DNA from 2 places in the Paenibacillus sp. CMAA1364 genome. Region 2 is predicted to be linked to the other one. Evidence: riboswitches for the same ligand, from Rfam matches in the RefSeq annotation. Region 2 holds a riboswitch; the other holds the start of a gene.

Region 1 (9,608 bases), on a different contig from region 2:
ACTGAAAAATCTTTCAACATACAATAATTGAAGCCTTAGGGGGCATCTACAACGATCACGTTGAGAATGGAATGTTGAGTGAATTGTGTTTATTTCATATGCGTGATATAATAAAATGTTAGCACATGTTATGTAACTTGATTATTATTGTGATACGAATTGATGGAGGTAAACAATATAGTGGAGCGTTATCCTTTTGTGCATGATCCATCCAAGCCATTTATTCAACAAGTGGGGGATTGGGTGGCAGATGTATTCTATGAATTATTACCAACAGCGGGCTTTGAAGTGCGCGATGAGCAGATATATATGGCATTTCAGTTAGAGCGTGCTTTTCAAGAGAAGAAGGCTATCTTTGCTGAAGCAGGCGTAGGGACAGGAAAGACACTAGTATATTTGTTATATGCGATTTGTTATGCCCGATATACACGTAAACCCGCTATTATTGCTTGTGCGGATGAGTCGTTGATCGAGCAATTAGTCAAGCCAGAAGGAGATATCGCCAAGCTAACACAATATTTAAGCATAGCGATAGATGCGCGTCTGGGCAAATCACCAGATCAGTATGTATGTCTTGTAAAGCTAGATGAAGCAAGACTGAATGAGGATGGAGGGGCACAGTGGGAAGATCTATATGAGAATCTACCTGAATTCGTCCATAGCCCACAGCCCATGCAGAAATTCTACGCCTATGGCGATCGTAAGAACTATCCACATCTGAACGATGAACAATGGCACAAGATTAACTGGGATAGCTTCCAGGACTGCTTCACGTGTGATATGAGACATCGTTGTGGACAGACACTTTCTAGGGAATATTATCGCCATTCCTCGGACTTAGTCATCTGTTCTCATGATTATTATATGGAACATGTATGGACATTCGAAGGAAGAAAGCGCGAGGGACAACTGCCGCTTTTACCAGATCATTGCGCGGTTGTATTCGATGAAGGACATTTGCTAGAGTCTGCTGCTATGAAGGCACTTGGATATAAGATGAAGCATGTCGTATTTGAGGAGATCATTACGCGCTTGCTCCAGGGACAGATACGTGAGAGTCTTGCAGTTCTAATCGATGAAGCAACGGATCAGTCGGAACTGATGTTTCAACTGTTAGACCAACATAGTGAGAGTATTCCTGGTTCTGACCGCAAACAAATTCACCTGAACGAACCATTGCTAAAGGCAGTTCACCATTTCCGTAGTATCTTGACAGCCATTGAAGATGAACTTGTATTCGAGAGTGAACTATACACCTTGGATGACTATCAATTACGGATTGTTGAAGAGCACATTGAAATGTTACAGAAAGCCTTAGGCTTATTTGAGAATTCTCAAGCTCTGATCTGTTGGGTGACGGATAGTGAAGATGGCTTAACGTTATCGATCATGCCTAAGACGGTCAAGGAGGTTCTACAGGAACGCGTATTTAATGTGAATATGCCGATCGTGTTCTCATCAGCTACATTATCTGTGGATGGATCGTTTCAGTATGTTTCTGATAGTCTGGGGTTAGAACAGTATTTGTCGTTCTCAGTAAATTCACCATATGATTATCCGAATCAGATGCAAGCTTTTGCACCTAAGCAGGGCTTCCAAGGGACCTTTCATGACAAGATGGAGATTGCAGCTGAATTGTTGGAACGTACGAATGGAAGGGCGCTCATACTGTTTCGAACACAGGAGGAACTACAGCAGTTCAAAGAACTCATTATACTGGATAAACGTTGTGCGGACATGCCATTTTACTATGAAGGAGATCAGGAGATCAGTTATTTAATCTCTGCTTTTCAGAGTAACGAAGCAAGCGTGTTATGTGCAGTTAGTCTGTGGGAAGGACTGGATGTTCCGGGGCCAGCCTTGTCGAATGTGATCATATGGTCGCTTCCATTCCCTCCTAGTGATCCCGTGTTCATGGCGAAACGTAACGCATCATCTGCCCCTTTTGACGAGGTCGATCTGCCGCATATGTTGTTGCGTCTAAGACAAGGTATGGGAAGGTTGATAAGGTCGCGAGGAGATCGGGGAATAGTATCTATTCTATGCAATGATTTACAAGAGGTATCTTCTGTGCGAGAACATGTTCAGTCTATTATGCCAGAAGGCGTTGAACTGCAAGAGGTGTTATAGTACGAACATAAATCTCATATTTAAAAAGGCCTTCATCCACCGATTCTGATGGATGAGGGCCTCTTTCTTTGCTGTTACAATCACAAATCGAATATTACATCTGAGCGGAAAAGAATACAAATGCGATAATCAGAATAGTGATAATAAAACCATAGAGTGCCGTACCAATAATACCGCATACCAGTCCAGCTATGGATAGGCCCCGTCCTTGCTCTTGCTTATATTTAAGTTCTTTAAATGAGAGGCTTGCAAAGATAATGGCGACGATGCCTATAAGAAATCCAAGATACGGAATAACGATGGCTAATATTCCTAGCACAAGTGCGGTGATGGATTTACCATTTGTCTTGGGTGGGATCATATGTGGTGGGTAATTATGATAAGGTCCTTGCAAATCATCGGTCAAGTCGTTCATGAAACATATCCTCCTTGTATTGCATTCATTAAGGTCTAATTATATCGGAGAGTTCCTATTATTACCACTGTAACCTAATCAGGGTTGTCCCACAGTTGCGCGTCTTTTAATCATGGAGACTAGGGATAGCGCGCTGTAACTCAGTCGTCTTTCGGAACATGAAATAATATAGTCCAGCTGCTGTAACGTATAGAGCACCTGTAATGCTGAAGGTGATGGCGTAGCCCCAGTAGTAATCATATCTTGTAATCAAAAAGGATTGAACAGGACCCATGAACGCCCAGCCCAACATAAAGGCAGTCTGTGTGACGGAGTTAGCAAGCCCACGCTTTGAATCCGATACCCGATCGATTAAGACGGTAGAATGAATGGGATTAGCGGCATTCATCAGAGCTTGTCTAAATAAGAAAGTGATCGCTGCAATGGATAGTATATTCGTGAATCCCGTGATTAAAAGGAATGGCAAAGACAGCAATTGGAAACAGACTACAGCTCTGACAGAGCCGATCTTTGCAGCTAAAGATGGACCGATAAGAATGGAAATTATTGTTACAATCTGTCCTAGTGAGATCAATACCCCCACGGTACTTAGGGATACAGAGAAGCGGTTGGTGAAGTACAGATTCAAGTAAGGAATAACAAGTCCTGAGCCAATACCGATGATGAGTTGAACAACTGCGAACTGACCAATGGAAATATAGTCTTGTCGTGAGCTAGTTCCAGTCGAATTCTGTTCGGTAGGTAGAGGCTTAAATTCCTTAGGAGTAGTGACACTTTTGGAAGGTTCAACAATAAACAGTAACGGGATAAAGGCAATAAAGGTCGTTATACCCCCAGCGGTTAGAACCACTTGTAGACTGGAAATATGGCTAATTCCAAAGGATTGCAGGACATCCGCGATCATGCCACCACCCATGCTCCCAAGTATCTGTGAAGCTAGAACAAGGGAAGAGTAATAACTGAATACGCGTAAGCGTTGGTGCACTGGAATACTTTCAGCTAGAAATGGAATAGCGAGCACTTGAAATATGGAGACGAACAACCCGGACACGATAGCAAAACTTAGCAAGCTTAGTTCAGAATCAAATAGCGATCTACCGATAAAAGCCAATCCACTGAACATCGCACCCCAAATGAGTAATCGCTTGCGACTTGTTCGGTCCCCTAGCAGACCTACGGGTATGAACATGATGGCAGTAGCTAACGATTGAACACTGATAATCTTTCCATTCATAGCATCACTATAGCCAAGCCCTTGTATAAATAGATTATATAGGACGGAGAAAATACCGCCCCCAATCTGGAATAATATATTGGCTAGGAAGAATAGCTTAATGTTTAGGGATAATTCATTCCACCCCTTGACGACTTGGTGCAAATACCTCATGATGTATTTATTTCCTCCCAATGATTAAGAATTAACCTACTTATTCTAACAGTTTTTCGTGCAGTTGTCGGTTTGAATATTAATCCAAGTATGGTTATGCGATTATAACAAATAGATGTTGCATAATTATGCAATCTAATGTAAGGTATATACATGCATTAAAAACAACCACATATTATGAATCTGGGTGCTCTTGTTTATACGACTTGAGCTTAATAGGGAAGTCCGGTGTAATTCCGGTGCGGTCCCGCCACTGTAACAGAGGAGTCGCTGCGAATGAGCCACTGATCTTAGGATCGGGAAGGTGAGCAGAGTGACGATGATTCTGAAGTCAGGAGACCTGCCTGTTTCATTTCACAGCGTACCTACGGAAGATAGGGAAGTGTTAAAGGACTGCCACCCAGATTGGTTTATTCTAGGGCATCTTTATCCTTCTAATTAGGATGTAGATGTTCTTTTTGATATACAGATTTATATTAGAAATAATGGGGAGAAGTGATCTGCACATGGTAAAAGTAAAAAGTAGTAATCTAGGTTATCCACGTATTGGGGCAAACAGAGAGTGGAAGAAGGCACTGGAGGCCTATTGGGCAGGAAAGCTTGATGATACGCAATTGTTGAGTCAATTGGAGACGATTCGTCTAGATCATTTGAAGCTACAGCAAGATAAAGGAATTAATCTGATTCCTGTAAATGACTTTTCTTATTACGATCATATACTAGATGCAACGGCGATGTTTGGCCTTGTACCAGAGCGTTTTCAATATGAAGGTGGTGTTGTTCCGTTCTCTACATACTATGCTATGGCTAGAGGAGATAAGGAAGCGGCAGCTTGTGAGATGACGAAATGGTTCAATACGAATTATCATTACATTGTGCCAGAATTAAATGGTGCACAGCCAGTACTAACAGAGAACAAACCGCTCAAAGCCTATCAAGAAGCGAAACAGAAGTTGGGTATTGAAGGGAAGCCCGTATTCGTTGGATTGTACACGTATCTGAAGCTATCCAAAGGTTACGAAGAGCATCAACTGGATGATCTGATTGAGCAGTTCTTACCAATCTATAAACAAATTGTACAGGAACTTGCACAAGAAGGTGTGCAATGGGTACAGATCGATGAGCCCATACTGGTGACTTCTATTACGCAAGAAGATATCGTACGAATCCAGCGTATCTATACAGCATTGCATGAAGCAGCACCACAATTGAATATTATGTTGCAGACCTATTTCGAAGCGGTAAGTTACTATGAAGAGATTGTGTCCCTTCCTGTGCAAGGGATTGGTCTAGATTTTGTTCACGGTCTAGAACAGAATGTGCAGTCGATTCAGAAGTTCGGATTCCCAGAAGGCAAGACATTGGGTGCGGGTCTGATTGACGGACGCAACATTTGGCGTTCTAATCTATCATCTCCGACGGAAGTGCTTGAGAAGCTCTCAGCATTCATCCCTTACGAGCGCATTGTCGTGCAACCGTCATGTAGCTTACTTCATGTACCGGTGACGACGAAACCAGAGACTAATCTAGATCCTGTGTTAAAAAATGCTCTAGCTTATGCGGATGAGAAGTTAGACGAGATCATTCTTCTAGCTCAGCTAGCTTCGGGTGCTCAGGCGTCTGTTGAAGCGAAGCTACAAGAAGGTCAACAAGCAGTTGAAGCATTAAATGCTTCGGCTTCGAGAAACCGCGTTCATGTTCGCGAAGCTGCTTCCCATATAGATGCACAACCATCTACTAGAAAGAGTGCATTTGATCAACGTCATATTAGTCAACAAGAAAAGTGGCAACTACCGTTCTTGCCGACAACAACGATTGGAAGCTTCCCGCAATCTGCAGAGATTAGAAAAGCGCGTCAGCAATTCCGCAAAGGAGAATGGAGTGCTGAGCAGTATGAGAAGTTCATCCAAGATCAGATTCAAATCTGGGTTAAGCTGCAAGAGGAGATCGGGATAGACGTATTAGTACACGGTGAATTCGAGAGAACGGATATGGTTGAATTCTTCGGAGAGAAATTAAATGGGTTCGCATTTACTTTGAACGGTTGGGTGCAATCCTACGGATCACGTTGTGTGAAACCACCAGTTATCTTTGGAGATGTGGAATTTATTGCTCCAATGACGGTCAAAGAAAGTGTGTACGCACAGTCATTAACTGATAAGCCGATGAAAGGAATGTTAACGGGTCCATTGACGATATTGAACTGGTCATTTGTACGCGATGATCTACCTCGAAATGAAGTGGCTTTCCAGATTGCGTTGGCACTACGTGAAGAAGTAGAAGCGTTAGAAAAGGCTGGAATTGAAATGATTCAAGTTGATGAGCCTGCACTTCGTGAAGGACTACCATTGAAGAAAGAAAAATGGGATAAGTATCTCGAGGATTCCATTCTTGCATTCCGTATATCTACCTCTACGGTAAAAGATACGACGCAAATTCATACACATATGTGTTATTGCGAATTCCATGAGATGATTGATGCGATTAGAGCATTGGATGCTGACGTCATCTCCATCGAAACTTCACGTAGTCATGGGGAACTTATCCATACCTTTGAAGAATCTACGTATGAACTAGGCATTGGATTGGGCGTATATGATATTCATAGCCCGAGAGTCCCTCCTGTTGAAGAAATGGTAACGATGATCGATCGTGCGTTACAAGTATTGGATCCAACATTGTTCTGGATTAATCCAGACTGTGGGTTGAAGACTCGTGGCGTAGAAGAGACGGTAGAATCACTGAAGCATATGGTGCAAGCGACTGTAATTGCAAGAGAAGCAAGAAGTGTAACGAAGTAAATCGAATAAATTATAACAATGGACTTCTCTGTTCGATGGAGGAGTCCATTGTTTTTATATAAATCTACATACAGGTTATGGGATAGAAAATATAATGGGGAGGACGAGTTAATGATATTCGTTTTCTTAATCCCTGAATGTTATACTGAAAATTAAGCCAACCATCAGGGGAAGGAAGATTAGAAATGGATCAGCAATTACAGATAGAACAGCTTAAACAATTCAGGTATGATATTACCTTATTCATGCTTACTTACAAATTTGCACTAGAAGAGATAGAGACGAAGGTTAATATATTGAAGGAAGAATTTGAGACCTTACATGATTATAGTCCTATTGAACATACTAATTCACGTCTGAAGTCACCAGAAAGTATTATGAATAAAATGTTTCGTAAGAGTAACGATATGAGCTTCACCAGTATAAAGGATAATATTAAAGATATTGCTGGCCTAAGAATTACCTGTTCATTTATTTCAGACATCTATCGAGTGAGTGAAATGCTTCAGAAACAGAAGGATATTACGACACTTGAAGTGAAGGACTATATTAAGAACCCCAAATTAAATGGTTATCGAAGTCTTCATCTATTGGTTGAGGTTCCTGTGTTTATGTCTGATCGTGAGGAAAATGTCTGTGTAGAGGTTCAGATTCGTACGATTGCCATGGACTTCTGGGCTAGTCTAGAGCATAAGATCTTCTACAAATATGACAAGTCCGTACCAGAGAGGCTCCTCATGGAGTTGAAGAATGCGGCAGAATCAGCTAATGCCTTAGATTTACAGATGGAAAGGCTTCACCATGAGATCCAAGAGATTAAAGATGCGGATCCAAAAGGTTCTTTAGCTGAACTTAGTCAATTTATGATTAATAACCAACAGTTTACAATTCCCTTAAACCTACAGAAACTTCTAAAAGAAGGTTTTGAGTAAATAACAGAAACAAGGCTTCGCCCGTTCCGTTAATGGAAGGCGAAGCCTTGTTTCTGTGTTATCAGATCAAGCAGTAAGATGATCTACTTTTCTGTGATTTTAATTTCTTTAATCTGAATCGTCTCAGTTGGTGTGCTCATCTCGCCGGATGGACCAACAGCGACTGGTGTAGCTGCAATATCTTTTACTACATCCATGCCATTCGTGATTTTACCAAAGATGGTGTAGTTCGGTTGATTATCTAGTAATCTACTATCTTCCCCTGTACAGATGAAGAATTGGCTACCATTTGTATTAGGACCTGCATTAGCCATAGCGACGATACCTGGCTCATACTTATGGGTAGTTTTTTCATCTTCGAATTGATACCCAGGGCCACCGGCTCCACTACCCGTTGGGTCACCACCCTGGATCATGAAGGATTCCATAATACGATGGAAAATAACATCATCATAAAATCCTTGTTTAGCTAAGAACACGAAGTTGTTGACCGTGATTGGTGCGTCTTTTGCGAATAGTTCTATGGTGAAGGTACCTTTTGACGTTGTCATCTCAGCTTCATAAGATTTAGCACTGTCAATCTCCATAGCTGGAGGGTTCTCCCAACTCTTCTTGCTGGCATCTTCTGCTGGCTGAGTAGGTGGTGTCTCTTCTGCTGGTTGGTTCGTTGGAGCTTGTTCTGTCGGTTGATTGGCAGGTGAATCCTTAGCCTGTTCATTATTGTTACCGCATCCTGCAAGTAAGAGTGCAGCTGTAATCATGGTGATGATAGGCATGTGTACATACTTCTTGTTCATAATACTTGTCCCACTCCTTCTTTGGTCCATCTTCTTTGTCTTGTTTCATCATATCTAACATTCACACGAAAATCTAGTTTTGCTCTTATAACTGAGTTTGTAGGATATCAACGAATTGTTCTAGGAACTGTTGTTCTTCGCTATTAAATCGGCTTCTCAATGGACTGTCTATATCTAACACACCGTAAAGTTCACCGTTCTTTATGATGGGAACTACAATCTCACTATTGGATGCGGCGTCGCAAGCGATATGACCTGGGAAGTCGTGTACACTATCGACTAGGAGTGTCTTACGTTCCGAAGCAGCAGTTCCACATACGCCACGAGCTAAGGGGATACGGATGCAGGCAGGCAGACCTTGGAATGGACCAAGAACAAGCTCTTTGCCATCATAGAGATAGAATCCAACCCAATTGATATCCTCCATAAAGGAGTTGAGTAGGGCAGAAGCGTTAGCTAGGTTGGCAATGGCATTAGGTTCGTCATGAATAAGAGCCTTAAGTTGGTCTAATACAGTGTTGAATTTATCTTCTGATTTACCCTCGTAGGTTATAGCTTGAAACATCAGACATCACCTTTCTTTACTCATTGTTTGATTATGATTTAGTACGTAGTGGAAGCCAGTTCAATACGCTCTGTATTTTGGCATCCCAATAACGCCATTCATGTGTACCGGGTTCTTCCTCATAAGTCAGGTCAAGATTGGTAAGAGCACATGCTCGTCTAAAAGTTTGATTGTCCTCGTATAGAAAATCTTCCGTTCCACAACATTGATACAGAAGTGGCTTAGTACCTTCTGATCTCTCATATTGTTGAAGTAACCACAGAAGGTCATTATCTGTCTCACAGATACTGTCATTACCGAAGATCTGGTTATAGATCGTGGGATGATTCTGTTGCAATTTCAGATTGTTCAAATCAAGTGCGCCTGACAAACTGGCTGCAGCAGCATATTGATCAGGTCTACGTAATGCTAGCTTCATTGCACCATATCCACCCATGGATAGACCAGCCACGAAATTATCTTCTCTTTCAGCTGAGAGCGGGAAGAATGATCGGGCAATCTCGGGTAGTTCTTCATTTAAAAATGTCCAATATCGATTTCCATGAACCATATCGGTGTAGAAGCTAAGATCGACCCTTGGC
Region 2 (16,077 bases):
GATATTATCCTCTGTAATCATTTCTTCGGGTGTTCCCATTCCAACAACTTCTCCCGCTTGTAACACTACGATCTTATCGCAGAATTGTGCAGCTAAATTCAAATCATGTAGCACGGAGACAACCGTAATTCCTGTATCTTTACGCCAAGTGGCAACCATTTCCATGAATTGTAGCTGATAGTAAATATCCAAATACGTGGTTGGTTCATCCAGCAATAGAATGCATGGCTCTTGTGCCATCACTTTACCTAATGCGACACGCTGTCTTTGTCCACCACTAAGTTCATCCACAAGACGATCACTAAGATCAATCAACTGTAATCTGTCCATAATACGATCTATCATTGTTGTGGCATTCTTACTTTTGTCTCGTCCAAGCCAATTCTGAAAAGGGAACCTCCCCATTTCAACAACATCTCTAACAGGATATCTTATTGCAGGAAGTCCATCTTGCTGAAGTACAGCAATCATCTGAGATAGCTCTCGTCGATTATAGTCTGAGACATGACGACCCTGAATCATTAGCTCACCACTGCTAATCTTGTCTACACCAGATATTAATTCTAGAAGTGTCGATTTACCACTTCCGTTAGGACCGATAATTCCCCACCATTCACCTTCTCGTATAGACAAGCTTACATCTTGAAGTGCCAATAGATTACCATAACTTTTAGATACTTTTGTCACTTCAATCATATCATACCTCCGTTTCTTTGCTTCTTATTTCGATACAATAGATAAGCAAAGAATGGGGCACCGATAAACGCTGTAACGACTCCAAGAGGAATCTCGGTCGGGGCGAAGATGGAACGAGCAACGGTATCAGACCACATCGTGAAGATAGCGCCTCCTAATGCTGATAGTGGAACAATAAATCGGTAATCAGGTCCAGCAATCAATCGAATGATATGTGGAATAACGAGTCCGACAAATCCAATAACACCAGATACGGATACAGCAGCTGCAGTTAGTAATGTAGATACAATCAAAGTTCTTATTTTTAGTCTTTCAACATGAAGCCCCATATGCGCGGCCTGACGTTCACCAAGTGCCATTAAATTTAGAGATCTTGCACTACTCCAAATAACGACAAATCCAATCATGACATATGGCAACAACATGAGCGTATATGACCATCCTCGAAAGCTGAGCCCACCCATGGTCCAGAACATGATCTCATTAATCGTCTGCTTAGACATTACCGTTAGAAAGGATACAATGGCACCTAGAAAGGTTTGCATCACAATCCCAGATAAGATCAAACTATTCGTTGGAATTTTACCTCCTTCTCGAGCTAGGGATAATACAGCCCAGAGTGTCACTATTCCAGTAAAGAAGGCAACCAATGGAAGCGTCCATGCGCCAATGAATGAATACTGCATCCCAAAGAAAATAATAATAGCTGCTCCAACCGAAGATCCTGCAGATACGCCCAGTGTATAAGGGTCTGCTAAAGGATTACGCAATACACCCTGAAATCCAGAACCAGCCACCGCAAGAGCAGCACCAACTAGCATGCCTAGTATAATTCGTGGCAATCGCACCTTAAGCAAAATTTGTTCATATGCAGGACTCCATGTAGGAATAATAGCATCGCCTACCCAAGGTAAGCGATGCAATAAGATTCCTATAATATCTTTAACGGGGAGCTTCACTGCCCCTATTCCCAGGCAGAGGATGAAGCTCACGACAAGCAAGATGATCCCGAGTCCTCCATACCCTACCGCTTTTTTATTCATGGCTTGACAAGTTCAGGATAGATGGCTTGAGCTACGATCTTAAGTCCTTCTGTCACACGCGGTCCTGGACGAGCAATCAGGTTATCATCCAGTGCATGGATGGCATCATTCTTAATGGCTGTAATCTGATCCCAACCACTACGAGCTTTAATTATCTCATCTAACGTTTTTTGGGTCTTTTCATCAATCACATTCTTAGAGTACAGAATAACATCAGGATTATCATTAATGATTTTCTCTTCACTGATTTCATTCCATCCAACCGTATCTGCAGCAATGTTAACTCCACCAGCTAGGTGAATAAGCTCGTTCATAAATTCACCACTACCCACTGTCCAACCAAGTGAAAATTCGATATACACTTTCTTTTTCTGCTCAGCAGTAAGTGATTTAACCGCTTCTATCACTTCATCACGATCTTGTTTCATTGTGTCTGTCACTTTCTTCGCTTCTGCTTGACGATCTGTAATCAGACCATACATTTCAATATTTGCAATCACATCATCTACTGATTTAGGATCCGTCTTAAAAATCGGAATACCAAGACCACGTAGCTTCTCAGTAGCTTCCACACTCATGGATATACCTGTGAGCACAAGATCTGGTTGCGCTGCAATAATCGCTTCTTCATTGGGATTGTATAAACCACCCATTTTAGGCTTCGTTGTCACAGCTTCTGGATAATCGTCATAATCAGATACGCCAACAACTTGATCGTCTAACCCTATGGCAAACAACGCTTCAGTCTCTGCAGGCGAAATGGATACAATCTGCTTCGGAGCTTCTGTAAATGTAAAAGATTCACCTGTCGCATCCGCTACAGTTAGTGGATATTGTGTTTTCAATTCATCTGCTTGTTCTGCCTGTGGTGTGACTTGTTCTGTTGTTGCTGGTGCTTGCTCTGTTACTTGCTTAGGTTCATTGTTACCTCCACATGCAGTAAGTGCCAATACGAGTGCAAGCGTTAATACGCCACCGATCCAATTCTTCCAAATATGTTTCATTATTCTTTCTCTCCCCTTTTTCGTATTCTATCATGTGAGAGATGCTGTTCCTTCTACCCAAATGAAATCCCTTGTTGACAATCTCTACATATAGAAAAACCCTGATCCTCTATTGCTAGAAAGAATCAGGGATTACGTCTGGACAGACATCATATGTTATTAAACATATGATCCGTATGTTATGTGCTCATATACAATCACAGGCACTTACACAATCAAACGTAACCCTTTCCTCGAAGGATTATCATACGACTTATAAGGCAGGTCTCCTGACTCACAGGCTTACAACATTCTCACCTTCCCATCCTGCTTATAACAGAACAGTGGCATTAAAGAATATTCCTGATTCACAGTGGCGGGACCGTGCCGGATTCTCACCGGCTTCCCTATTAACTATATCTAGGAGCACACATTGTTGCTTCTAAATAGCTAGACCTCATAAGTTTATACTATTCATTTATAGACAGAATTCGCTTCTCCACTCCAAATTATAGTCTAAAGCAGGATACCTTACAAACCAATTCTTAGCAAAGACTTCAGATGTGTCATTATAGACGTCCTATCCACTCTCCATCCATCAAACTAAGCTTCAATGAGAGCGCATCTCCAGGGTCAACGTTAACATCCCAGAATTCCAAGCCAGGAATCATCATCGTTGTAAGTTGTCTAATGACACCCCCATGCGTGACGATCAGAATGGAAGGTATGCAACTTTCATCATTCCATCTATTCATATCACATACAAGATAATCCAAGAAATCAGTTAATCTCTGATTAAAGTGTTCCCAGTCTTCTCCCCGTGGAGGAGTTACTTCTTGCGGATTATCCAACCATTCCCGATATACAACAGAATGCTGTAATTCATCATATGTCTGGCCTTCCCATTCTCCGAAGTCCATCTCCCGTAAACGTTCATCAAAGATTACCCCATCTGGTGAAGTTGGATAAATCCATTCTAATGTTTCCCGACATCTTTTCAGATCACTACAGAACACTTTATGAAACGATCGCCCAGTTAACTTGTCCTTCAATGGGATAAGATCTGTCCTTGATGATGGAAGAAGTCCGATATCCGTATGTCCTAAATACCGTCTATCTTGGTTCCACTGTGTTCTGCCATGCCGAATACATACCAATTCTATCTCCATAATGTTATACCTAACCCCCACACCACAATGGAACATAACACTAGAAATAATAATGAGGACATGATCATCAACCATCCCGTAGACTGAATATCGTCCTTCGATAATGGTCGTGATAACACCCCCATATATGCGCGAAATGATACGACACCATGGTATGTATTCTCACCACCAAGCCGAATACCTAAAGCACCAGCTACGGCTGATTCAGGATATCCACTATTCGGACTTGGATGCAGTCTCGCATCATGTATGATCGTACGATACGATCCTTTATAATCCAGACGCAGGAGCCAACTACTAACGACTAATAACATGCCCGTTATACGAGCTGGAATGAAATTAGCAACATCATCTAATCGTGCCGATGCCCATCCCAAGTTGATATATTTATCATTCTTATAACCGACCATTGAATCTAATGTGTTAATCGCCCGATAAGCGATCGCTAACGGGGCACCACCAATAAAGGCATAGAATAAGGGTGAGACAATAGCATCAACAATATTCTCCGCCATCGTTTCAACGGTGCCACGGACAACTTCAGATTCATCCAGATGATCTGTATCACGCCCTACAATCATCCCCAGTGCTTGTCTTGCAGCAGGTAGATCACCACGTTTGAGATGATCATATACCTCCATGCCTGCATCTTTTAATCCTTTAGTAGCGATAGTCGTAGCTATCAATACCACTTCCAGGACCACTGAAAGCCATGGATGAATCATATATAACGTTCTCAACAACACCCATGTGATCAGCAGAGAGCCTCCCACTACAATGACTGGCAGCAGAATTCCCGCTTTTTGCATAAGGCCAGGATGTGACACATGTCTACGAATCAACTTCTCAATTTGTTTAATGCCTTTCCCCATACCTATTACGGGATGTGGTATAGAACGTGGATCTCCGATGATTAGATCCAATACATAAGCGGCCCATAGCATAAATATGGCCCAACCCATCATGGTAACTTCACCCCACCCGCACGTAGACTCTCTTGCACAGTACCATACACTACTCGACCAATCGCAGATCCTAGATCGGTCGCAGTCCCACAATATCGATGTTCAATTGGATATGTGGTGGATTGACTAACACCTAACACAATGGAATCCGTCGTAGTCCCCGTAGCGATCAAGCCGTTCTCTGCGTCCGGAATACCCATATCGGCTAGCGCTGCTGTCTTCGCTTCCACCGCTGTCATAATCGCATTGACCATTGCCGCTTGCGTCATCAACGCATCGATCATGAGGATAATATTGATCGTACCCGGTTGATAGGCGGGAAATGTAGTCCTCTTGGAACCGGCACGTGCACCATTCGATACACCTGCTGTTGTGCAGCAGAATACGGATGCATCCTTGTCCTTCTCTTCAAGCACAGCGACATGTTGCAACTGAACAGCTGTTAATAAGGCTGCGGTTGTTTCCGTAGCATAACCCCAATCGCTGAATAGCTTCGCTACGTCTTCTTCTGGGTTAGCACAGTTATAGAACCGGTCCACATAGATATTAGCTACTCGATCGATCGTCCCTATACCACCCCCATAGATCGCACTGCTCATACTATCCACAAGGCTTGGACATTGAAGTAATACATGTCGTTCATGGCGGCTAAGCGTTAGACCTGCCCATACGATAGAGGTATACTCTTGGGTTACATCATTTATAAAAGGTGTTGTCATCACGATTCTCCTTTTCTTAATGTGAAGTTTACATGGATATTATCTCTTCATCACTTGTTGTAACTCAGCCAACAAGGATTGATTCGCTTTCGGGTCTTTGATGGCAATACGGATATGTTCAACCCCCAGTCCAGGATACATCGCACAACTACGGATTAATATCCCTCGCATGCCTAGCTCATATTGCATATCTGTCGCATGCCATGGATCAGGTAGGGATACCAATAAAAAGTTAGCTTCACCCGGGCTTACATGACACCCTAACTTTTTCAGTCCGTTCATCAACACTTCTCGCTCCCTAGATATTAGTTCGAAGGTGTCCCGCTGGAACTCGTCATTAACCTCTAGTGCCGCTTCACCTGCTAACAAGGCTAGTCCATTGACACTCCAAGTCACCTGCTTACTCTTCATGGAATTAATGATATCAGGGTGTGCTAACGTATACCCCAATCGCAAACCTGGAATGGCGTAGAACTTCGTCATTGACCGAACGAGCAAGGTACGAGGATAATCATCAAGTTCCTGCAACAAGGAGGCTTGCTTCTCCCTCGCAATGAAATCAATAAACGCTTCATCTATCACCAAATAGGTATTAGAACGTTCAGCTATCTCAGCTAATGTTCTTAGTTCATCAATCGAATACTGCACACCATTCGGATTGTTAGGCTGACCAATGAACACTAGGTCCACTTGTTGGATCAACTGTGCTACATCTTCGATACCAGCTTTCCATTCCCTATATTTCGTCCCTTTAACTGAGAATACCTCTGCATTGAATTGTTCTGACAATTGCCGATATTCAGAGAAACAGGGTTCGACAATACCCACTCTCCGAGGTTGAAGTCCCAATAGAATAAGGGACATACACTCTGCTGCCCCGTTCCCAATGCAGATGTGATCCTCAGCGACATTTAGCAAACATCCTAGCATCCCTTTGAATTTCCGATGACCAGGATCTGGATAACGTATAACTGCTGATAAAGCGTCTTCCAATCTCTCCAACACTTGTTGAGGTGGACCAAGTGGATTAATATTGGCACTAAAGTCTAAGAATGCACTCTCTTCTATTCCATAAGCCTTCGTAGCACTCTCCAAATCCCCACCGTGACCATATCGTTCTAGCATCAATGTAACCATCCTTTGTATCTCATTCGTATTTAGTTTACAATTATACAGGATTAAAGAAGATTACATACCTTAAAAAGAGTAGAGGAGTAGAGTACACTATGCTATTCATCGATAATCAAGGAATTCATGACCCAGCTATTAACCTGGCCATAGAAGAATATGCACTAAAACATCTTCCAATGGAAGATAGCTATTTGTTGTTCTACATTAATCAACCTTCTGTCATCATTGGTAAACACCAGAATACCATTGAAGAAATTAATCAAGAATATTGCAAAGACAATAATGTACAAATTGTCCGTCGTCTCTCGGGCGGTGGTGCGGTGTACCATGATCTAGGCAACCTGAACTTCAGCTTCATTACGAAGGATGATGGTCATTCCTTCCACAATTTCGCCAAATTCACACAACCCGTTATTGATGCACTCCACCAAATGGGGGTAAAAGCAGAACTTACGGGTCGTAACGATATACAGGTTGGAGAACAGAAGATATCTGGTAATGCACAATTCTCAACTCGAGGTCGGATGTTCAGCCATGGCACATTAATGTTCAACCTGAACTTAGACGATGTCCAAGCTTCCCTGAACGTCAATCCCGAGAAATTCAAATCTAAGAGCACAAAATCTGTTCGTAGTCGTGTTGCGAATATAAGTGACCTAATGGAAGGTTCTATGACCATTGAGGAATTCCGCGCTGAACTTCTGCGCTCTATATTTGGAATGAATGTTGAGGATATTCCCCAATACCATTTGAAGGAAGATGATTGGAAACAGATCAACCAAATCTCCGAGGAACACTACCAGAATTGGGATTGGAACTATGGCATATCTCCGGAATCCAATGTGAAACACTCGAAGAAGTTCTCTGTCGGTATCATCGATCTACGCATGAATATTAATGAAGGTAGAATCCAAGACATTAAGATTTATGGTGACTTCTTCGGTGTAGGTGATGTATCTGATATCGAAAATGTATTACGAGGTAAAAAATACGATGACACAGAAGTCCGTACGGCTTTATCGGATCTTGATATAAGGCACTATTTCGGCAACCTTGAGTTAGACGACTTTGTTGGGCTTGTGTTTCTGGAGGAATAGCGTATGAAGGGCTGTCCGATTAGTCATCAGCTGGCTATGTGGGACAGCCCTTCACTTTATTTATATTTACGCCAATCGAGACTGCTATTCTCAAGCAAATGTTCAAAATTGTTATCTAATTTCTTTTGTTCTAGCTTACGCGCTTCCACCTTCTGTAATTCTATTTCTTCTTTTTTCTTCTTTTCCTCTGCTTTCATCTCTTCTGCCTGCGACTTCAACTGTTCTAGCATATCACTGCTTAATAAGTCTTTCAGTGTAGTTGGCTTGTATTCGGAATCCTTCTTCGGAGCCGAGGCAGGTCTTTGTTTCTTACCCATTGAATCATCTCCATTCCAACTCCATTATAACAGCCTTTGAATGCTCATTCTACGTTCATCCCTGTACATACTATAAAGATGTGGTATATGTGATCCTCCTTTTGGAAATACCTTTAGTAGCAACTAAAGAGGGGAAGACAGAGGATGAACTTATTCAACAAACTTATTCTGAAGATATTCAGAGGGTCTTCACAAGCTCAATCCGACTCAAGCAAGGAGCCCTATAAGGAACATTTAAAATCTAATCTCAAAGAAAATATTCAATATATCAAGGATACGGTAGGCAATAGCACCGACGTTATTATAAGGGAGATTCAGATTGGCTCGCAGCGAGAGACTAGTGCTGCTATTTTCTATACAGACGGTTTATCGTCCTCCAAATCTATCCAGAACTTCATTATGGAATCACTGATGCTTGATCTCCCCTATTTGGATATGAATAATAACAATTTCTCTAAAGAAGATACCTTCCAACTATTACAAGATAAAATACTAACTGTCGGAGAGATCAAGAATATCTCAGAGTTCAGTCCGTTGTTTACATCCATGTTATCAGGTGATGCTATCCTGTTAGTAGATGGATATGACATCGGTTTCTCCATCGGTATGCGCGAATGGAAGGATCGTGGCGTAACGGAATCCACGACAGAAACCGTGATTCGGGGACCGAAAGAAGGATTCTCAGAGAGCTTACGCACCAATACAGCATTAGTACGTCGAAAGATAAAGGATCCAAATCTTTGGCTTGAAACGATGGAAATTGGAAGAGTCACTAAAACTAATGTTGCGATCATGTACATTAAGGGGATTGTGGATGAAGGAGTTTTAGCAGAAGTACATGCTCGTTTAAATCGAATTGATATCGATGGTATTCTAGAAACCGGCTATCTCGAAGAATTAATTCAGGATGAGACATATACACCTTTTCCTACAATCTATCATACGGAACGACCCGATGTCGTTGCCGCAGATCTATTAGAAGGTAAAGTTTCCATATTAGTAGATGGAACACCGGTGTCACTCATTGTTCCTGCGACCGTTCTCTCGTACATTCAGGCTGCAGAGGATTACTATGAACGAGCGGACATCAGTACCCTCATTCGTATACTCCGCTTTTTCAGTATTTTTATCGCTTTACTTGGCCCTTCTTTTTATTTGGCCATTACTACCTTTCATCAAGAAATGTTACCCACACAACTTATTATAAGTCTGGCTGCACAACGCGAAGGAGTGCCCCTCCCCGCATTTATCGAAGCACTCTTGATGGAAGTGACGTTTGAAATTTTGAGGGAAGCCAGTATCCGAATGCCTAAAGCTATTGCCCAATCCATATCCATTGTGGGTACGTTGGTCATTGGTTCCGCTGCAGTTGAGGCAGGTGTCATATCTGCGGCCATGGTTATTATCATTGCGATAACAGCCGTTTCAAGCTTCGTTATACCTTCCTATGACTTGGCAATGACCATCAGAATGTTACGTTTCCCGATCATGGCACTTGCTGCATCTTTCGGTATGTTCGGTATTATTATAGCTCTTATCGCCATTGTGCTTCATTTAACCAGCTTACGTTCTTTTGGGGTACCCTATACGAGCCCATTTTCTCCATTTAACTTGGAAGATCATAAGGACGCTCTTTTCAGGTTGCCACGTTGGGCTATGATCACTCGACCACGACTCATTCATCAGAGTAATAGCATTCGATCACAAAGTCCCCCTCCTCAAAAGCCTAAAGATGATATAGGAGGTTAACCCTTGAAGAAAAGTGGTCTGTTTGTCATGATATGGATTATCTTGGCCTTGTTCGTCACTGGCTGTTGGAGTCGCAAAGAATTAAATGAACTATCTATCGCCGTGGGGATAGGAATCGATAAATCGGGAGACCAATACAAAGTTTCGGTACAAGTTGCCGAGCCTAATGAAGTTACAGGTAAACTGGGTGGCGGTTCAGCGCCTGTTACATTATTTCAAGCAACAGGAGAAACCATATTAGAAGCCATTCGAAAATTAACAACAGTTAATCCTCGACTTGTTTATTTTGCACATCTGCGGGTACTTGTCTTAGGTGAATCTTTAGCTAAAGAGGGAATCTCTAGTGCTCTTGAACTCTTATCTAGAGACCCTGAGACTCGAAATGACTTTTTGATTGTTGTATCTAAGGAATGTAGTGCTGAAGATACGATGAAGGTATTGACTAACCTCGATAAAGTACCTGCTTCCAGTTTGTTTTCTACGCTGAATACATCCCATGATAAATGGGCCTCCACCAGAAAGGTGACTATGTTTCAACTCATATCTGAGCTTGTGAGCGATGGTACAAACCCCGTGCTGACAGGAATTCAAATCTTTGGGGATGTTGAATTTGGACAAAGCCAAGAAAATATAAATATTATAGATTCACCTACTGACATGCGATATACCAATCTAGGGGTATTCAAAAAAGACAAGCTGATTGGTTGGCTGACAGAAAACGAGGGGATAGCTTACAACTATATTGCCAACGAAATTAGCAGTACCGTTAGCAATGTCAGCTGTCCCGATGGAGGTAGATTAGCTTTGAAAGTGATTCGATCAGACACAAAAGTGAAAGGATCCATGCATAATGGTCGACCTCGTATAGATATCGAAGTGTATCCACAATCCAATGTAGGTGAGATACAATGTCGACTTAATCTAACAAAGTCAAAGACCATTACAGAATTAGAAGGTTTAGAGAATCGAAGATTGGAAGAATTAATTGAGAAGACCATAGCTAGAGTTCAACAAGAATACAAAGTAGACATTTTTGGATTTGGTGAAGTTATACATCGCTCCAATCCTAAGGAATGGCGCAAATTGAAAGAGGATTGGAATCATACCTTTAGTACGCTTTCCGTCCATGTGAAGGTACGTTCTAAGATTAATTACTTAGGAAAAATATCCAACTCTTTTCTCAATGATGTTAAGGAATAGAATGAGGTGAGGCTAATTATGTTCGAGAATCGCATACTCAGTATTCGCCAATTCACCATTTTGGTATTACTCAGCACAGTAGGGGATGCCATTCTTGTATTACCTACGATTACGGCAACAGCGGCACATCGGGATGCTTGGATATCTGCTGTGATAGGAGTAACGATCGGTTTATTGATTGTATATATCATCAGTGCGGTCGGGAATCTATATCCGCAATTGACCTTAGTTCAATCTACACAAAAAATCCTAGGTACTTGGGTCGGGTCACTCGTAGCTACCTTGGTACTATTGTATTTCTTACTAGTCTCAGTCGCCATTTTCAGGGAGATTGGTGATTTTATAAGGATCGAACTATTGCAAGGAACTCCTATCCAAGCTATTCAAATATTATTTGGATCTGTTGTGATTATGGCAGTACGATTAGGTATCGAAGTCATAGGACGTTTTGGGGAGTTGTTCCTACCTGCTATTGTAATAACTCTATTCATTCTATTTATTGCTGTTGTGCCACAAGCTCAAATGATAAATTTACAACCCATTCTAGAGAATGGCATACATCCCGTATTACTTGGATCTATCTCCTTCGTTTCCTTCCCTTTTATGGAACTAGTTATCATGTTGATGTTAGTGCCAAACTTAAGCCAAACAAATAAATTTAGAACGGGATTGTTTAAAGGGGCATTGATGGGCGGCATTATATTAATTATCCTGATCTTTGTTTCTATCCTTGTTATTGGTGCGGATGCGATTGTAAGAGGTGTATATCCAAGTTATTACTTAGCAAAGAGGATAAGCATTGGACATTTCTTCGAGAGAATTGAAGTTCTATTAGCTTTCATATGGTTATTAACTACATTTATAAAACTTTCACTTTATTTCTATGCGTTTAATTTCGGATTAGCACAGTTATTGAACTTAAAGGAATATCGAATGTTAACTTTGCCATCAGGTATGCTTATGCTCGTACTCTCAGCAATTATCGCCCCTAATATCGCCTATTATAATAAAGTGCTAGCAAATTATTGGCCATACTTCGATATGACCTATGGTTTACTCTTACCTTTGATACTATTAGCGGTCCATTATATCCGCAAGAAATTCAAGAAATCCACTTCAACTTGAAGGCAAAGGAGCAATTAGTATGCTGTCTGTGGCTGGGATTGTATTCGTTATAGCTATAATCATTGCGATTGATGTCCCCCCTCTTATTAGAAAGAAATTAATAAGGGAACTTTGGGTATTCTCGATTCTCTTGTTGTTCGGTACGATCTTGGCCATCAGTCAAGCGTTACGCTTTAATATTCCTAACCCACTGGATTGGTTAACCTTTGTTTATAAACCTGTCTCAGACCTAGTTCAAGTATGGTTAAAATAATACAGCATTCTAATTTTCACAAAAGTCATATTGGAAGGTTGTGTCTCCGTGTTAAATATTGAAAGAATTAGTTATCGTCAACTTTCCATAGTAACAGCTTTATATATGATCGGAAGTGCCATATTAACAATACCATCACTCATAGCCAGCGAAGCCAAACAAGATAGTTGGCTAGCAGCACTTATCGCACTTGCTGCAGGATTATTGATTCTGCCAATTTACATTTATCTCGGCAAGCAATTCTCACATTCAACATTCACAGCGTATATGGAGAAGCTTCTAAGCAAATGGATAGGAAAAGCCACTTACCTTCTGTTTATTATTACATTTCCCTTCTTCACCGCGGTCCTTACTCTTCGAAATATTGGAGACTTCATAACCTCGGAGGTACTGGTGAACACGCCATCTCAAGCGATATATATCTTTTTCCTCCTTGTGGTCATTATGGGAGTGCGGCTTGGACTCGAGCCATTAGCTCGAACGGCAGAGTTGTTGTTCCCGTTTGTAATCTTCCTCATCTTCTCCTTTGTCCTTATGATTACTCCTCAATTCAAAATGGAAAATTTCGAACCGTTCCTTGAGTATGGAATGAAGCCCGTTTTGTCGGGAGCTCTCAACTTCATTGCTTATCCTTTTCTAGAATCGATCATTGTAATGTTGTTATTCCCTTTTGTTAAGCATAAAGAGAAAAACGGGTTAGGCTTATTCATAGGTGTCTTCATTGGGGGTAGCCTATTAGCTATCGTTTCAACAATCACCATTCTATCTTTAGGCCCCCTTTCAGCTAATTTTTCATTTCCAACTTATGTAGTTTCCAAAAACATTAGTATAGGTTCTTTCTTGGAACGGATTGAAGGTATTGCAGCTTTCACTTGGTTTATGACGATCTTTGTTAGACTAGCCGTACTATTCTATATATGCGTCGTGAGCATAGCTCATATATTCAATTTGAAGGAATACCGCTTCTTAACACTTCCCATCGCCATCATCATGGTGGTCTTGGCTCAAGTTTTTTTTCCAAACACAGCTTATTTCTATGAATTCACACCCATTTGGAACGTTCATGCGTTAACGATGGGATTACTATTCCCGTTGATCTTATGTGGCATTAGTATCATAAAAAGATAGTGGAACGGGTAAGATTTATGATACGATACCGTCTATGCATATAATTCCAGAAAGGATGTTACCTGTGAATCGCTCTCTACTCGCTAACTTAAGTCTTCTCCTTGTGGCGATGATGTGGGGATCTACCTTCCTCATCGTTCAAAATGCCATTGCAGTACTTCCACCACTCGCCTTTAATGGCATAAGATTTGTGGGTGCAGCTATATTACTCGCTTTTATTCTAACGTTCATCTATCCGGATACATGGAAGCAACTTTCTTGGGCCATGGTAGGACACGCTAGTATACTAGGTGTCTTTTTATTTGTAGGGTATTCATTTCAAACGATAGGATTACTCTATACAACGACATCTAACGCAGGATTTATTACAGGAATGTCCGTTGTCTTGGTTCCCTTTTTATCTTTCCTTCTACTCAAACACCCACTTACGAAATATATTTGGATAAGTGCAGGTCTAGCCTTGGCAGGATTGTTCTTGCTTACTTTCGCAGGATCTTCTTTCAACTTCAATAAGGGGGATATGTTTATCCTTCTATGTGCCGTTGGGTTTGCACTACAGATCGTATTCACAGCTATCTATGCGCCAAAGTATCCAGCACTGATACTTACAACGATTCAATTGGCGATTGTCGGCATTCTAAGTGTATTCAGTTCATTTATATTCGAGGATGTAGGATCCATTTCGCAATTCGGTCATACGATCATGCAACCGAAAGTGTTCTTCGCACTACTCATATCGATTGGACCTACGAGCGCACTTGCCTTTTGGATCCAAATCGTCTGCCAGAAGTTCACATCGCCTACACGAGTATCTATTATTTATGCAACGGAACCCGTATTCGCCGCTATCACAGGTGCGATATTTGGTGGAGAAGTATTGGGCATCTCTGCTATCATTGGCTGTGTATGTATATTATCGGGGATGTTACTTGCGGAATTAAAATCTACAGCAAGCACATGACAAGCGAAATAGATTACAATAGAGATAGACAGACAATCATTATACGAGGTAGGGAGAGAAAATCATGTACAAATTAATTGCCATCGACATCGATGACACATTGATTAACGACAACAAGGATGTGCTACCATCCACACAAAAGGCACTCGAACAGGCCGTTGCTAAAGATGTTGTTGTTACGCTAGCTACGGGACGTGCTTATGCATCTGCACAGCATGTTGCTCGTCAGTTAGGTCTGAACGTTCCAATCATTACCTATCAAGGGGCACTTATTAAGAATCTTCTCGACGAAAAAGTATTATATGAATGTTTCGTTCCAACGGATGCTGCGCGTAAACTTTTTGATTATTGTATCGAGCATGACTTACATGTGCAGACTTATATCGATGATAAACTCTATGCTAGAGAAGAGAATCAAAAGCTGATTGATTATTGCGGACTAAATGGTACGCCATTCTACATTGAGCCTGATTTCGCTAAGCTAGTGGAACAACCTACACCCAAAATGCTCATCATTGATGATCCCGCTTATTTGGATGAGATAGCTCCCATCCTTCGTGAATTGCTTGGAGATCAAGTCCATATCACCAAGTCCAAACCACATTTCTTGGAAATCATGCACCGCGATGGTACGAAAGGGCATGCACTTCGCTTCTTAGCTAAACATTTTAACGTCGGTATTTCAGAAACGATCGCCATTGGTGATTCTTGGAATGACCACGAGATGCTAGAAGCGGCAGGTCTAGGTGTAGCGATGGGGAACTCAATCGATGCGCTGAAGGAAATAGCCGATTATATCACATTAAGTAATAATGAAGATGGTATTGCACAGGTATTGGAGAAATTCGTCTTAAATCCAGAGTAAATGATTAGAAAGTCAAAAAAGGGGCTGTCCCACAAGTCATGAATATGACTAGGGGCACCCCATTTGTTTTGTAGGAGAACGTTAATCAAGTGCTCTGCGCTACTTTAAGCATCCATTATCTCCACGCGTACATTTTCTAACGGAAACAGCAGCAGCTATTGTGGCTGAAACGTCACTTTTGAACTTTTAACGGAAATGATCGCCCTTATTTGGTTTTTCACTTCGAATTTTAGCTATTGATTTGTATATAAAGGCTTGTAGTTCCGTTAGACTTCAATCTTTCCGTTTTTTCGCATAATAAGATCTGTGAATTCCATTAAAAGTATTCAGTAGCGAGAGAGTGCCAAAAGCCTGCGATAAATTGCCAAAAGCCTGCCCCCAAGCCAATCATGACTTTGGGGACTGTCCTTTATTCATTAGACAAATTATAATCCTATATTCCCTACGCTATGAACCATGAACATCATCCCAGCCAATAGTCCAGCTAATACAGCATAACTCACGCCAAATTTCATGCGAGATGACATTGGAACATCATAATACTTGTCATTCTCATGACGGACATAGTCCAGCTTGCAATTCACTTTGACATGATATTCCTCTTCGCCATGCTGGTGTTCCAATCCTGTCACATGAACTTTCTTGATGATTCCCTGCTGTGGCATCGAGACTTCAC

What was found. A riboswitch is a leader RNA that binds a small molecule or an ion and turns the genes downstream of it on or off. The one in region 2 is predicted to bind cobalamin.
Region 1: linked by a shared signal. The riboswitch ahead of metE (5-methyltetrahydropteroyltriglutamate--homocysteine S-methyltransferase) and the one ahead of ACH8E3_RS09720 (ABC transporter substrate-binding protein) in region 2 are both predicted to bind cobalamin.

What each region holds. Positions count from the first base shown of each region.
Region 1 is NZ_JBITNB010000012.1:64,896-74,503, forward strand. It holds gene ACH8E3_RS09640 (ATP-dependent DNA helicase) at 181-2,130, shown strand; gene ACH8E3_RS09645 (DUF4190 domain-containing protein) at 2,225-2,545, opposite strand; gene ACH8E3_RS09650 (MFS transporter) at 2,652-3,932, opposite strand; cobalamin riboswitch at 4,100-4,294, shown strand; gene metE (5-methyltetrahydropteroyltriglutamate--homocysteine S-methyltransferase) at 4,439-6,733, shown strand; gene ACH8E3_RS09660 (GTP pyrophosphokinase) at 6,919-7,665, shown strand; gene ACH8E3_RS09665 (peptidylprolyl isomerase) at 7,749-8,462, opposite strand; gene ACH8E3_RS09670 (GAF domain-containing protein) at 8,548-9,027, opposite strand; gene ACH8E3_RS09675 (alpha/beta hydrolase) at 9,059-9,608, opposite strand, start outside.
Region 2 is NZ_JBITNB010000013.1:6,563-22,639, forward strand. It holds gene ACH8E3_RS09710 (ABC transporter ATP-binding protein) at 1-696, opposite strand, end outside; gene ACH8E3_RS09715 (FecCD family ABC transporter permease) at 693-1,739, opposite strand; gene ACH8E3_RS09720 (ABC transporter substrate-binding protein) at 1,736-2,743, opposite strand; cobalamin riboswitch at 2,986-3,195, opposite strand; gene ACH8E3_RS09725 (histidine phosphatase family protein) at 3,292-3,891, opposite strand; gene cbiB (adenosylcobinamide-phosphate synthase CbiB) at 3,882-4,856, opposite strand; gene ACH8E3_RS09735 (adenosylcobinamide amidohydrolase) at 4,853-5,575, opposite strand; gene cobD (threonine-phosphate decarboxylase CobD) at 5,615-6,700, opposite strand; gene ACH8E3_RS09745 (lipoate--protein ligase) at 6,802-7,803, shown strand; gene ACH8E3_RS09750 (YqkE family protein) at 7,860-8,120, opposite strand; gene ACH8E3_RS09755 (spore germination protein) at 8,265-9,869, shown strand; gene ACH8E3_RS09760 (Ger(x)C family spore germination protein) at 9,873-11,069, shown strand; gene ACH8E3_RS09765 (GerAB/ArcD/ProY family transporter) at 11,088-12,194, shown strand; gene ACH8E3_RS09770 (hypothetical protein) at 12,214-12,447, shown strand; gene ACH8E3_RS09775 (GerAB/ArcD/ProY family transporter) at 12,496-13,575, shown strand; gene ACH8E3_RS09780 (DMT family transporter) at 13,631-14,536, shown strand; gene ACH8E3_RS09785 (Cof-type HAD-IIB family hydrolase) at 14,601-15,401, shown strand; gene ACH8E3_RS09790 (site-2 protease family protein) at 15,827-16,077, opposite strand, start outside.